Regions from separate parts of the Pedococcus soli genome, predicted to be linked through region 2. Evidence: predicted binding sites of a transcription regulator. Region 2 holds the regulator's gene; the other holds the start of a gene.
The links. Region 2 encodes LexA, which represses DNA repair genes until DNA is damaged. Its sites were predicted from a motif close to TCGAACANNTGTTCGA; they were not measured.
Positions count from the first base shown of each region.

Region 1 (7,481 bases), on a different contig from region 2:
CCGTCGACCAGCTCCCGGGGTGGATGCAGCCGGTCGCCTGGGTGACGCCGCTGTGGCACGGCGTCGAGGCCTGCCGGGCGGTGGCCGGGGGCTCGGTCGCGGTCCTGCCGTTCGTGGGCCACCTGCTCGTGCTGCTCGCGTATGCCGCCGCGGGCTGGCTCCTCGCCGAACGCACCTTCACGCGGAGGTTGGCCTCATGACGACGACGCGCACGACCCGACCCGCGCGACCCGGCGGCCGTCCCGGAGGTGTCGGGCGGCTGGCCCGCGCGCTGCCCCTGCCCGCGGGTGCGGGACTCGCGCGGATGCTCGTCGAGCGCAACATCACCTCGTTCCGACACGGTTGGATCGCGCTCGTCACCGGCTTCGCCGAGCCCGTGTTCTACCTGTTCTCCCTCGGCATCGGCATCGGCGCCCTGGTCCGCACCGTGACGACCGACTCGGGGATGACCGTCACCTACCCGCAGTTCGTCGCCCCGGCCCTGCTGGCCGCCTCGGCGATGAACGGCGCGGTCATGGACTCGACGTTCAACGTCTTCTTCAAGCTCAAGTACGCCAAGCTCTACGACGCAGTCCTCGCCACGCCCATGGGGCCGCGGGACGTCGCCGTGGGCGAGATCAGCTGGTCGCTCATCCGCGGCGGGATGTACTCCGCCGCGTTCCTCGTCGTGGCCCTCCTCGCCGGTGCGGTGCGGTCGTGGTGGGCCCTGCTCGCCCTGCCGGCCGCGATCTTCATCGGCTTCGCGTTCGCGGCCGTGGGGATGTTCGCGACGACGTTCATGCGCTCGTGGGTCGACTTCGACTACATCACCCTGGCGATCCAGCCGATGTTCCTGTTCTCGGCGACCTTCTTCCCCCTGTCGACCTATCCCGACGCCCTGCAGTGGTTCGTGCGCCTCACCCCGCTCTACCACGGGGTCGCGCTGGAGCGCGCCCTCATGCTCGGCGACGTCGGCTGGGGCGTGCTGGCCCACGTCGGCTACCTCGTGGTCCTCGGGGTCCTCGGTGTCGTGGGGGCCTCCCGGCGGCTCGAGCGCCTGCTGCTGTCCTGAGCTCGTCACGGGAGGGCGGCCTCGCGGGGCCGACCTCGACGCCTAGCATCGGCGCATGGACGAACCCGTGGACCAGGCCTCGGACGTGGTGCGTTCGGCGCCCTTCGCCGACCTCGACCGGCTCACGGCCTACGGGCTGTGGGCGCTGCGCTCGGAGGTCTTCGTCGTCGAGCAGGACTGTCCCTACCTCGACCTCGACGGCCGCGACCTCGCACCCCGCACGCGTCACCTCTGGATCGACCGGGCCGGTGCACCGGTGGCGACCCTGCGGGTGCTCGACGACGAGGCCGACGGTGGCGCCCTGCGCATCGGCAGGGTGGCGACGGCCCGCGCCTGGCGCGGCCGCGGCCTCGCCGCCCGTCTCGTCACTGCAGTCCTGGACGGGGCGGGGGAGCGGGACGTGGTGCTCGACGCCCAGTCCCACCTCGTCGACTGGTATGCCGCCTTCGGGTTCGTGCCGAGCGGGCGAGGGTTCGTCGAGGACGGCATCCCGCACACGCCGATGCGGCGGGTCGGCGGCTAGTCCGGAGGTCGGTCCTGCTCCTGGTTCTCGACCGGAGGGTCTTCGCCTCCCGGGCGGACGGCCACCGCGATGACCACGAAGGCGGCGAGGGCGAGCAGGGCGTACGGCACCCCATACAGCGGGAAGCCCCCGCGCCTGAGCAGGCGCCAGTAGGCGACGACCGTGCCGGCTGCCGCGAACGACCAGCCGACCAGCAGGAGGCGTCCCAGCACGCTGGGCCGCACCACGGTGGTCAGCAGCGGGGCGAGCACGACGAGGACGATCATCTCGATGTCGTGGGCGGCGTTCCCCGGCTGGGAGCTGCCCACGTTCGCCGCGGCCACCCGCACGAAGGGGACGGCTGCGAGGAGCCCGACCACCCCCGTCAGGGCGGCGCTGCTCCACGCGGGCGGCGCCACCACCAGGGAGTGCTCGCGGCGGAGGATGACGAGGGCCCCGGCCCCGACGACCACGAGGCCGATGAGGCCGCCGAACTCGAGGAAGAACCCTGCACCGAGGTTGGCGGTGCCCTCGGCGTGCCAGATGCGCGGAAGGTCCCACACGCCCCAGAGGGCAGCCGTCGCCGCGCCGGTGACCAGGGCAGGTCCGACGTGCGTCCACCGGTGCAGCCGCAGGGTGAGGATGCCGCCGGCCAGGCCGACGAAGCCGGGGAACAACCAGGCCCACACGAGGTCGGGCTCCACCAGGGCCTGCGTACCACCCGTGAACCGCACCGCGAAGGTCGCGACGATGGCACTCCCCGAGCTCACGACCGCTGCGCGTCCGACGGCCCGAGCCCGCGGCGACGGGGCAGCCGGGGACGGCCCTGTTCCTGCGCCGCCGGGGGCGCGGAGTCGACCCAGGAGCGCCGTCACCCCCCCGGCCAGGGTCGTCAGGCAGCCCGCCAGGGCGACCCAGATCCCGACGTCGACCTCGCTCGACCCCAGGTCGGAGGACACGTCGAGGATCATCACCAGGGCGACCGCCGCTGCGACCGCTGCGGCTGACACCACCCAGCGCCAGGGCGCGAAGAGTGCGCGGAGGTACAGGGTGCCGAGCGCCACGACGATGCCGACCGCACCCACGACGAGGAGGACCGTGGACAGCCGCGGGTCGAACGCGTGCGCGTCGTCGCCGCGGACGAAGTACGGCAGGAGGGCGGAGAGCAGCGTCAGGGCGCCACCGGTGAGGGCCGTCCGACCGGCCGAGACCCGCTGGCGGGCCGCGCGTGGGTCGTGCGCCGCCGACCCCGCCGACTCCGCGACCGACCCGGTGACCACTGGCGTGACCGACCCGGTGACCACTGGCGTGGCGGACGGGGTGGCCAAGGGGGCGGGGGACGGGGTGGCCCTGGCGGTGGCGGCGCGCCGCTCCGTCCGTGGAGCGGCGGGGGCCCGTGCCGGGGTGGCCGGGGGCGCGGTGTCCTCGGGTCGGGAGTCGTCCCGCGGCGGGGACTCAGTCACGGTCTCGGTCACAGGCGTCGGCACCGTCGGGTGACCCGGGTCGAGAGCGGCGCGGGCCGCGTCGGCCACGTAGGACGTGTCGGAGCGCGCGATGGCCTCCAGCGCCTCGCGGGCACCCAGGGAGACACCCGGGTCGACGTTCGCGAGGCGCGCCCGCAGCTCACCGACCGCTCCCAGCCGGGTGTACATGTTGTCGTCCTCCACGGCCGCCCGGAGGTCCGGTGGCAGGGGGACCGCCCGGACCCGCTTGCGCCGGCTCCTCGCGACGTAGAGCTCGCCCTGGAGCTCGATGTCCCGGCTGGGCGTCTGGTTCGGGTTCTGCGCTCGGACCTGGTCGAACACGTAGTCGTAGAGCTCGTTCAGCGAGACCAGACCGTCCTCGTCCCGGTCGGCGGCGCCGGTGCTGAGGCCCTGGACCAGCGCGGCGGTGAACACCGACGGCTGGACCTGGTCGTCGGTGGCCAGCGCGCTGCCCTCGAACGCGTACTCCATCGCGCTGGACGCGGTGATGACCGCGCGGCCGCGGCCGCCGCCCAGCTTCCCGGCGGGGAAGCTGTCGAGCACGTTCGCCGGGCCGGCGGCCCGGACCGCGACCCCTTCCCCGAAGGCGCCGCCGTAGCAGCAGTCGAGGAACAGCACGATGCTGCGAGCCCTGGATCCCCGCATGCACCGCTGGACGAAGTCGGCGGAGACGGCGGTGGACGCCAGCCGGTCCGGGCGGGTGTTGGTCGCGGCGAGGAACAGCTCCCCGGAGTCGCTCTTGAGTCCGTGGCCGGAGAAGTGCAGGAGGAGCAGGTCCTCGGGCCGTCCTTCCGCGAACAGGTCCTCCACCTGGGCCTGCACGGCGTGGGAGGGCGCGTTGTGCACGACGCGGACCTCGAACCCCCCGACCTGGGGATCGCCCAGCACGGCGGCCAGCGCCTCCTCGTCCGCCGCGGGGGCCTGCAACCGGCTCAGCCCGGTGTGCTCGAACTCGTCGCTCGCGACGATCAGGGCGGTGCGTCGGCCGTCCACGACGGCGCCTTCCCTGCGTGGCGGGCCAGGAAGAGGGACACCAACCGGTCGTTCTCGGCCGGGGTCGCGCCGGACAGCTCGAGGACGTCACCCTCGAGCTCGAGGTGGATGCTGCGCGGCGCCTCGTGCCCCCGGTCGAGCCAGGCCCGGACCGCCGCGACCAGGGCGGTGAGGCCGCCGGACCCCATGAGGGCCACGACGAGGGTGCTAACGGTGGGGGCGTCGACACCGCGGGCGCCGGGAGGAGCGTGCTGCGGCGGGCCGGGGCGCACGTCCGCGCCGTCGAGCTGCCCGAGCTCGTCACGCAACAGCCGGGCGAGCTGGTCGAGACGGGCCCGGTCGGACCCGGCTTCGGCCAGCGTCAGGTGCACCGTGGGCTCCATCGGCCCGCCTCCTGGCTCGTGTTCCCTGCACCACCGATGCTACTGCTGCCGACCCGCGGCGTGTCGCGCGTGTCGTGTCGGACTTCGAACAGATGTTCGGTATGTTCGTCCACAGGTGGAACCCCCGCAGGACCACCGTCCACAGGCCGCAGACCGGCCCGGGACGGCTGTCGGTGGAGACACCTAGCGTCTGACCCGACAGCAGCTGACAGCGACCGGGTCGAAGGCAGGCGCGCCCGACTCGACATGGAAAGAAGGAACGGTGGCCAAGATGTCCGGTGGCAACACTGCAACAGTGGACCAGAAGGCGAAGTCGCTCGACTCCGTCATGGGGCAGATCGAGAAGAACTTCGGCAAGGGCGCCGTGATGCGCCTCGGCGACGACGTCCGTCCGCCCATCGACGTGATCCCCACGGGGTCGATCGCGCTCGACGTGGCCCTCGGTATCGGCGGGCTCCCGCGCGGTCGGGTCGTGGAGATCTACGGGCCGGAGTCCTCCGGCAAGACGACCGTCGCCCTGCACGCCGTGGCCAGTGCCCAGCGGGCCGGTGGCATCGCGGCGTTCATCGACGCCGAGCACGCCCTCGACCCCGACTACGCCAAGAAGCTCGGTGTCGACACCGACGCCCTCCTCGTCAGCCAGCCCGACACGGGCGAGCAGGCGCTCGAGATCGCCGACATGCTGATCCGCTCCGGCGCCATCGACATCATCGTCATCGACTCGGTCGCAGCCCTCGTGCCGCGCGCCGAGATCGAGGGCGAGATGGGCGACAGCCACGTGGGCCTGCAGGCGCGCCTGATGTCCCAGGCCCTGCGCAAGCTCACCGGTGCCCTGAACACCACCGGCACCACGGCGATCTTCATCAACCAGCTCCGCGAGAAGATCGGCGTCATGTTCGGCTCGCCCGAGACGACCACGGGTGGCAAGGCGCTGAAGTTCTACGCCTCGGTCCGCCTGGACGTCCGCCGCATCGAGACGCTCAAGGACGGCAGCGAGCCCGTCGGCAACCGCACCCGCGTCAAGGTCGTCAAGAACAAGGTGGCCCCGCCGTTCAAGCAGGCCGAGTTCGACATCCTCTACGGGCAGGGCATCTCCCGCGAAGGTGGCCTCATCGACATGGGTGTCGAGCACGGCTTCGTCCGCAAGGCCGGCGCCTGGTACACCTACGAGGGCGACCAGCTCGGCCAGGGCAAGGAGAACGCGCGCCAGTTCCTCAAGGACAACCCCGACCTCGGCAACGAGATCGAGAAGAAGGTCAAGGAGAAGCTCGGCATCGGACCGCAGGTCGACAAGCCTGCCGACGCGATCCCCGAGGTCCCGGTCGAGTTCTGAGCCGCGGCTCACCCGACCGACGACTGAACCCGCATGACTGATCGACACGCTGCGGCAAGGGCTGCCCTCGAGGCCGCCCTTGCCGCAGCGTCGTCCGGCCCGGCAGCACCCGAGCCCGCCCGCCGCCCGCGCCGCTCGAAGGCCTGGCAACCCATCCCCGGTGACCCCGAGAGCGACCTGCAGACCCGCGACTCCGAGCCGGATGCCCACGACGTCGCCCGCCAGATCGTGCTGCGACAGCTGGCCATGGCGCCACGGAGCCGCAAGCAGCTGCGCGACAAGCTCAAGCAGCGGGAGTGCCCCGACGACGTCGCCGAGGCCGTGCTCGACCGGATGACCGAGGTCGGCCTGATCGACGACGAGGCGTTCGCAGGCATGCTGGTGCGGTCGCAGCAGGCCGGTCGTGGACTGGCCAAGCGCGCCCTGGCCCGCGAGCTGCGGACCAAGGGTGTCGACGACGAGACCGCCCGAGCCACGCTCGACGCGATCGACCCGAATGCCGAGCGCGACCAGGCCGAGCGCCTCGTCGCCAAGAAGCTGCGCTCCATGCACGGGCTCGACGTGCTCGTGCAGAAGCGCCGACTGGCCGGGATGCTGGCCCGCAAGGGGTACCCGGCCGACCTGTCGATGGCCGTCATCCGCGACGCCCTGGCGCAGGCGCAGGAGCACCAACGCGACTGAGTGACCAGGTCCTGCGAGTGGGCGGACAGGTCCGCGCACGCACCTAGGCTGCAGTCGTGGAGCCCCTGCCGCACGTCCGACCGAGCCAAGCTCGGTCGAGCCTGGCTCGGCGTGCCCGGGCCTACCTGGTCGATGCCGCCGACGCCGCGCGTTCCGAGCAGGCCAACCGCCACCTGGCCAACCTGCTCGCCCTCATCGCAGGCACGCTGAACTCCGTCGGCTTCGTCGCGGTCTCGGTCTACACCTCGCACATGACCGGGCTCACCGCATCGGTGGCCGACCACCTCGTGCTCGGGGCCTACTCGGTGGTCGGGGTGGGGCTGTTGGCGATCGGGTCTTTCGTCCTCGGGGCGATGGCCTGCGCCGTCCTGTTCAACTGGGGCCGTCGTCGCGGGTTGCGGGGGAGGTACGCGAACGTCCTGGTCGTCGAGGCCCTGCTCGTGCTCGTCTTCGGTGGTGCGGCCGACCTGCTGGTGTGGCGCCACCGCACCATGGTGTTCGTGGCCGTGCTCTGCTTCACCATGGGCCTGCAGAACGCCATCATCACCAAGATCTCGCAGGCCCAGATCCGGACCACGCACGTGACCGGCATGGTCACCGACATCGGGATCGAGCTCGGCAAGCTCGTCTACCGCAGCCGGCGCGCCGGGCTGGAGCCGGTGCGGGCCGACCTGTCGAAGCTGTCGATGCTCTCGGTGCTCGTCGGACTGTTCTTCGTCGGCGGGCTCGTCGGTGCAGCGGGCTACCTCGCGATCGGCTTTCCCGTGCTGCTCGTCCCGGCCGTGGTGCTGCTCGCGGTGGCCCTGCCACCCGTCCTGGCCGACCTGCGCCGCATCCGCAGCTGACCGCCCGTCGTCAACCGGCCACCGGGGGAGCCCACGCCGTGGACATGGGGGAGCGCGACGCCCGGGAACGCCGGCACCACGTACCCTTGCCGGTGCGATGACCACACAGACGACGCAGAAGACCTACGACGTGCGCACCCACGGGTGCCAGATGAACGTGCACGACTCCGAGCGCCTCGCCGGCCTGCTCGAGACGGCCGGGTACGTCG
Region 1 covers NZ_BAAGSF010000005.1:205,805-213,285, forward strand. The annotation lists gene ACYVKF_RS14060 (ABC transporter permease) at 1-200, shown strand, start outside; gene ACYVKF_RS14065 (ABC transporter permease) at 197-1,051, shown strand; gene ACYVKF_RS14070 (GNAT family N-acetyltransferase) at 1,107-1,574, shown strand; gene ACYVKF_RS14075 (caspase, EACC1-associated type) at 1,571-4,030, opposite strand; gene ACYVKF_RS14080 (effector-associated constant component EACC1) at 4,006-4,413, opposite strand; gene recA (recombinase RecA) at 4,685-5,746, shown strand; gene ACYVKF_RS14090 (regulatory protein RecX) at 5,780-6,427, shown strand; gene ACYVKF_RS14095 (YoaK family protein) at 6,484-7,272, shown strand; gene miaB (tRNA (N6-isopentenyl adenosine(37)-C2)-methylthiotransferase MiaB) at 7,370-7,481, shown strand, end outside.
Region 1: a site for LexA is predicted at 4,498-4,513, ahead of recA (recombinase RecA). Genes of this name have one in related genera too.

Region 2 (7,481 bases):
CGGCCTACCTCGGTGAGAAGCTCGCCCACGCCGCCGGCAGCGACATCGTCCTCGTCGCGACTCGCGGCGGGGAGGTGCTCGGTTACGCCTTCTCGGGACCGTTCCGTCCCCGACCCGCGTACGACGGCACCAAGGAGGTGTCGGTCTACCTCGCGCGGAGCGCCCGCGGGGCCGGCCTCGGCACGCTCCTGTATGCCGCGCTGCTCGCCCGCCTCGACGCCCTCCCGCAGGTGCACACCCAGGTCGCCGTGATCGCCCTGCCCAACGACGGGAGCATCGCCCTGCACCGCAAGCACGGGTTCGTCGAGGTGGGCGTGCTGCGAGAGGCGGGCCGCAAGTTCGACCGCTGGGTCGACACGGCCTGGTACCAGCGGCGGGTGACGGCCGACGGCTAACCGGTCGGCAGGCCCAGCGCCTTGGCCACCTCCGGCCAGACGGCCGCCGCAGTCCGCGCGTGGCCGATGACGGACTGGTGACCGAGGTCGGTGCCGTAGGCGTCGAGGGAGTCGACCACCCGGGTGGCCGCGCCCGCGTCGGTGTGGCACTGCGGGACACCGGTGCACACCTTCGCGAGCTCGGCCTCGTACGCCTCCATCAGCCGTGTGAGGTGCGCGACCTCTTTGGTGTTGACCGTCTTGTTGGCCTTGAACAACGCGCACGGTCCGGTGCCGACGAGATCGGCTGGAGTGGTTGGGAGAGCGGCGATGGCGGCGGCATAGGTGGCTGGTCGACCGGCCCCGCTCACGAGGACCACCGACACCTTCGGCGAGGCGGCGACGAGCACGTCCACCGCTTCACGCACCGAGGCACGGAACTCGGCAAGGTGAGCGGAATCGGTTCCGTCACAACGGATGTCGTTGTCCATGATCTGCACCAGGGCCAGCCGGGGAGTGGGCACGAGGCGGAGGGCGTCGTGGGCCTGGTAGGGCAGCAGGGCAGCCTCTGCACCGTCGCGGGCGAGGTTGGCCACGTGGTCGGCGGTCTCGGGCACGGCGCGGATGAGGCGGGCGTAGATGCTGTCGACCGCAGGGTTGGTGCCGGTGGCCCAGGAGTTCGCGAACACGTCGTCGTCGGGGGCGTTCGGGTCGGAGTGGAACCCCGTCATCCCGGAGTGGCCGATCGCCACGACGCCGACGGGGTGGCCCGGGTCGGCGGTGCTCGTGGTCGACGACGTGCCGGTCGACCCGGTCGGGCGGGCGCCTCGCTCCGTGACGGCGGGAGTGCCGCTCGCACAGGCCGCCACCACGGTGGCGAGGACGGCCACGGCGAGTCCGCGCCATACGGTCGACGAAGGGTGCAGCACGAGGTCCTCCCGGTGGGCGGGGCTCCCTGCACCTCGAGGCTAGACCTGCCGGCCCGTTCCGGGCGACGGCATTTCCTCGGCGATGTCGAGGCGGCCGGAGGTGCCGTCCGGTGGAGTCAGGAATGGCCCGAACGACCACTGGCGTGTCGTCCGGGACTGTTGCACGCTCGACGGGTCACGCTGTCGAGCCACTGCACGACCGAGCACAAGGAGGCCGGTATGGGAGCTACCGGGACAGGACCGTTCGAGAACGACGACGCGCTGGACTTCCTCGACGCCCTCGAGGACGCCGAGCCGCACGAGCGTCGGGCCCGGGTGGAGCACGCGATGGTCCGCGTGGTCGGGTCGCGTGCCTACATCGAGGCACCGGAGATGGCCGAGGCCATCGCCGCCGCCGTCGTGGTGGCGGCGAGTGACGACTTCGAGAGTGCGATCCGCGAGCCGTACCTGCCGCGGTGGATCGAGGACGAGCCCATCGTGGTCGACGAGGGGCTCGAGGACCTGGCCACCAAGGCCCTGCACCGCGCGCTGCGGCCCGACGACAACGAGTGGTGGGAGCTGTGGGACGAGGCCAGCGCCACGGACGACATCACCGAGCGCCTGAGCAGGTACCTCGAGACCCTCGGCGAGTGACCCCGACGAGCCGATCCTGCCCGGGGTGACGCCTACCGGCGCCACCCCGGGCACCGGTCAGGACAGGTGCTCCGGCTCCGGTGACTTCTTGTGGTCCCAGTCCGAGCCCGTGGCGTCCTGCGAGGACCCGCCGGCGCTGTCCCCCGACGCGGGCGAGCTCGACGTCGACCGGGCGAGTGAGACCACGACCGACTTCGAGGTCGGGGTGTTGCTGCCGATCGCCGTCGAGTCCAGCGGGACCAGGGGGTTGGTCTCGGGGTAGTAGGCCGCGGCCGATCCCCGCGGGGTGTCGTACGAGACCACCCGGAAGCCGCGAACGCACCGGACCACGTCGTCACCGGTCCACCGGGTGGTGATGTCGACGAGGTCGCCGTCCGCCAGACCGAAGGCCGCGATGTCGTCGGGGTGCACGAAGACCACCTTGCGGCCACCCTCGATGCCGCGATAGCGGTCGCTGAGGCCGTAGATGGTGGTGTTGTACTGGTCGTGGCTGCGCAGCGTCTGCAGCAGCACGTGGCCCTCGGGCACGTGCACCACCTCGATCGGGGAGGCGACGAACTCGGCCTTGCCGGTCTTCGTGTCGAACGTCCGGGTGTCGCGCGGCGGGTGCGGCATGATCATGCCGCCCGGCTTGCGGACGTTGACCTCGTAGTCCTCGCACCCGGGGACGACCTTGGCGATGTGGTGGCGGATGGCGCGGTAGTCGTCGCGCATCGCCTTCCACTGCAGGCCGTACCGGTCCCCGAGCGTCGCCTCGGCGATGCGGGTGACGATGTCGACCTCGGACTTGAGCTGGGGGCTGGCCGGCTCCAGCGGGCCGCGCGACGCGTGCACCGAGCACGTGGAGTCCTCGACCGAGATCCACTGGGCCCCGCTGGCCTGGATGTCCTTCTCGGTGCGGCCCTTGGTGGGCAGGATCAGGGCGGTCTCGCCGCAGACGAGGTGGGAGCGGTTGATCTTGGTGGACACCTGCACGGTCATGCGGACCTTGCGCATCGCGGGGATCGCGATGTCGGTGTCCGACACGGCCTGCACGAAGTTGCCGCCGAGCCCCATGAAGAAGTGGACCTTGCCGTCGCGCATGCCACGCAGGGAGTCCACGACGTCGAGGCCGTGCTCACGCGGCGGGTCGAAGCCGAACTCCTTCTGGAGCGCGTCGAGGAACGTCGCCGGGGGCCGCTCCCAGATGCCCATGGTGCGGTCGCCCTGGACGTTCGAGTGGCCGCGGACGGGAAGGAGGCCCGCCCCCTCACGGCCGATGTTGCCCTGTGCGAGGGCGAGGTTGACGACCTCCTTGATGGTGGCGACCCCGTTGCGGTGCTGGGTCAGGCCCATCGCCCAGCAGTAGACCGTCCGGGTCGACCCGCGCAGCATCTCGGCAGCCTGGGTGATGAGCTCACGGGACAGCCCGGTGACCTCGACGACCTGGTCCCAGTCGACGGCGCGGACGTGGTCGCGCCACTGCTCGAACCCCGTCGAGTGGGTGGCGATGAACTCGTGGTCGAGCGCGTCCCACTCGACGAGCAGCGACCCGATCGCCTGGAACAGCGCGAGGTCGCCGTTGACCTTCACCGGCAGGTGCAGGTCGGCCATCGCCGTGCCGTGGCCGACGACGCCCTTGGGCTTCTGCGGGTTCTTGAACCGCACGAGCCCTGCCTCGCGCAGCGGGTTGATCGAGATGATCTTGGCGCCGTTCGCCTTGGCGATCTCGAGGGCGGACAGCATTCGCGGGTGGTTCGTGCCGGGGTTCTGGCCGGCGATGACGATGACCGAGGCCGTGTGCACGTCGTCGAGGGTGACGCTGGCCTTGCCGATGCCGATGGACTCCTGCAGCGCGATGCTCGTGGACTCGTGGCACATGTTCGAGCAGTCCGGCAGGTTGTTGGTGCCGAACGCGCGGACGAACAGCTGGTACGCGAACGCCGACTCGTTGGAGGCGCGGCCCGAGGTGTAGAAGGTCGCCTCGTCCGGACTCGCGAGCGAGCGCAGCTCGGCGCCGATGAGGTCGAACGCCTCGTCCCACTCGATCGGCTCGTAGTGCGTCCCGCCCGGACGCTTGACCATCGGGTGGGTGATGCGGCCCTGCTGGCCGAGCCAGTGCTCGGTGTGGGCGTCGAGCTCGGCGATGCTGTGCTGGGCGAAGAACTCGGGGGTGGCCCGGTCGCGGGTGGCCTCCTCGGCGACCGCCTTGGCACCGTTCTCGCAGAACTCGGCCGTGTGCCGGTGACCGGGATCGGGGTCCGGCCAGGCGCAGCTCATGCAGTCGAAGCCCTCGGCCTGGTTGAGCTTGAGGAGCGTCTGGGCCGTCCGCTTGAGGCCCATGTGGTCGATGGAGCGCTTCATCGACACCGCCACCGCCGTCGGACCGGCGGCGTGGTCCTCCTGGCCCTTGACCACCAGGTCGGCCTCGGAGTAGTCGCTCTCGTCGTGCTTGCCCATGCGTGAACCTCGTTCTCCGGGTGCCTGGCGTTGCCGGGCGCGTGCCGCGCGGGCCCCGGTCCGGAACCTGCGCCTTCACCCCGAACGTACCCAGTCCCACCCGAACCATGCGCGCCCGGGATGCCCGATCCCCGGTGACCACCCGTGTGCCGCCGCGGGGGTCGGTCCACGGCGGCACACGGGGGAGCTGGGGGAGGGCGGCCGGGGCGCGGCCTCGGTAGCGCTCGGCAGGGCTCGGTAGAGCTCAGTCGGCCCGGACTCGGCTGGGTGGGTCCGGGCGCGGCTCAGACTCGGCGCAGGACCGCCGTGACCTTGCCGAGGATCGTGGCGTGGTCGCCGTCGATCGGCTCGAACGCGTCGTTGTGCGGCATGAGCCAGACCTTGCCGTCCTTGCGCTTGAACGTCTTGACGGTCGCCTCGTTGTCGAGCATCGCCGCGACGATGTCGCCGTTGTCGGCGGTCGGCTGCTGGCGCACGACCACCCAGTCGCCGTCGCAGATGGCGGCGTCGATCATCGACTCGCCGACGACCTGGAGCAGGAAGAGCTGCCCCTCGCCCACGATCTGCCGGGGCAGCGGGAAGACGTCCTCGACGGTCTCCTCGGCGAGGATCGGCACACCGGCGGCGATCCGGCCGAGCACCGGGACGTACGACGCCTCGGGACGCCGGTCGTTCATCCCCGTCTCGTCGAACACCGCCGTCTCGTCCTCGACGCTCGCCCCACCGCGGTAGCCGCGCATGTCGGCCGTCGAGTCGGGGGAGACGACCTCGATCGCGCGAGGGCGGTTGGGGTCGCGGCGCAGGAAGCCCTTGCGCTCCAGGGTGGACAGCTGGTGGGCCACCGAGCTGGGGGAGGTGAGACCGACGGCCTCACCGATCTCGCGCAGGCTCGGGGGGTACCCGCGGCGGTCCACCGAGTTGCGGATCACCTCGAGGACCCGGCGCTGGCGGACGGTCAGACCGTCACCCCGATCGCGGTCGGGGAGCTCCTTGACGTTGTCCTCGCTCATGCCGTTTCCTCGTTTCCGCAGGTCAGGTGGCGTATGCCGCCGTGCTCAGTGCTGTGACGGGTGGGACTGTCAGTGGCCTCTGGTGTGCTGTGAGGCATGAACACAGCGTATGGCGTTCGAACGTCAGTGCCAAACATGTGTTCGAGGCGTGTCTTGAGAAGTTCGAACATGCGTGCTAGAAATCAGCCTAGAGGAACTTCGTACAACCGTTCGAAGGGCTTCGGCCACCTGACCACCACGGAGGACCAGATGAGTGCAGCAGTTGCTTGGGACGTCGCCCCCGCCCCCGTGCGGATGCCCGTTCGGCCCGTGCGCCCGCAGCTCGTCTCGGTGCCCACCGGTGAGGACGTCGTCATCCGTCCGGCGGCGCCGTTGCGGCTGACCCGCGCCGGCCGCCTGGCGATCACCGTGTCCGTGGCCATCACGGCGGTGGTCCTCGCGATCAGCCTGCTCTCGGGGGGCGCGTCCGCAGCGGTCATCGACCACTCGACGACGGTCCAGTCCGGTCAGACCCTCTCCGAGGTCGCGTCGGCCCAGCTGCCGCAGCTGCCGGTCACCGAGGCCGTCGCCCGCATCCAGGTCGCCAACGACCTGACGGGGTCCAACGTCCACGCCGGGCAGACGCTGCTCATCCCGGCCGCCGGCTGAGCGAGGTCACCCCACCCATCACCCGGCATCGGGCGGCGCGGAGAGATCTCCGTGTGAGGGGCGCTCAGGGTTTCGGCGTGATCTTCGGTAGGGCCTTCACGGCCTTGATGTGTCGGTACTTCAACGCCCCGGTGGTGGTGGCGCGGCTGAGGGCGACGTGGTCGACGAGGACCGGTTCACTCAGCTCGGCGATCGGCATCGAGGTCGAGTAGTAGGCGATCCCGCCCCTCATCCGGTACACGACGCCCTTGGTCGTCCGGAGCATCGTCGTGTCGGCAGGCACCGCTCGCAGGCGGTTGTAGGCGCCGCCGTCACCGGCCCGGTCGATGGCCACCTGGTCGACGATCGTCGTGGCCTTGCTTCCGCCGACGTTCGCCCATGCCGAGACGTGGATCGGGGCGCCGCCGGCCATCCGGTAGATCTCCGCCCGCTGCGCGCCCTTGATGAACGTCCCGTCGGGGATGGTGGCCGGCAGGGTGGCGAGGGCGCTGGCCGAGACGGCCATCGTGGCCTTGGCACCGCCGAATGCTGCCCACGTGCTCACGTAGACCGGTGTGGTCCCGACCAGCCGGTAGATCTGCCCGTTCTCCCGGACCTTGAGGAAGCTCCCGGATGCCGGTGGCTGGTAGGGCTGGTCCTTGAAGTGCAGGAAGTTGCTGGGCCAGTTCGCGTCGCCGCGCGGGATGGTCATCCGGGAGGAGTAGCCAGTCCAGGCCGAGTCCGACACGACGATGTAGGAGCTCGTGACCTCTTCCACGTACCCCACGTGGCCGTTGCCGGGCGCGTAGTGGCTGCCGTAGTTCCACTGGGCGATCGCCCCGGTCTTGGCCGTCTGGTCGACCTTGATGCCGCGGTTGCGGGCGCTGGTGGCCCAGCTGCCGCCGCTGCCCATGGCGCTCTGCTGCTTCACCCCGTTCTTCATCAGCCGGTAGGCCGCATAGTTCACGCAGTTGTTCCCACTGGAGTTCACCGGGTACCCCCACACCGACTTCCCGGCGTACCCCGAGAACGAGATGCAGGCGATGGAGTTGGCCTTGCACTCGCGGGAGAGGGTCGCGGCTGAGGCCGGTGGCGCGGTGACCGCGAGTCCGGCCAGGACGACGAGGGCAAGGGTGCCGACGCGGGCGAGGAGGGGGGACAGTCGGGAACGCAGCATGACTTCCTGGGGGTGGGGGACAGGACAGCGCCAGGAGACGCGCATCGCCCCGCCGCGAGGGGTGGCGGCGGACAACCTGTTCAGGCTGGACCGACGGTGTCCGGTTTGTCAGGCAGATCCGGTAAGTCCAACCGTGTAATTCGCCTCCGGTCTCAGATCCCCGTGAGCTCGAGCCCTTTCCCGAGGAACTCGGCCAGCCGCAGTGCCGCGGCACGCACCGCCTGTCGGCCCCTGGCGTCGACGCTGGGGGCCAACCGGATGTCGACCTCGACGACGTCTGCCCGGACGGTGC
Region 2 covers NZ_BAAGSF010000006.1:981,506-988,986, reverse strand. The annotation lists gene ACYVKF_RS19895 (GNAT family N-acetyltransferase) at 1-395, shown strand, start outside; gene ACYVKF_RS19890 (hypothetical protein) at 392-1,303, opposite strand; gene ACYVKF_RS19885 (DUF4259 domain-containing protein) at 1,523-1,936, shown strand; gene ACYVKF_RS19880 (FdhF/YdeP family oxidoreductase) at 1,994-4,375, opposite strand; gene lexA (transcriptional repressor LexA) at 4,660-5,385, opposite strand; gene ACYVKF_RS19870 (LysM peptidoglycan-binding domain-containing protein) at 5,635-6,033, shown strand; gene ACYVKF_RS19865 (CHAP domain-containing protein) at 6,098-7,189, opposite strand; gene ACYVKF_RS19860 (winged helix DNA-binding domain-containing protein) at 7,342-7,481, opposite strand, start outside.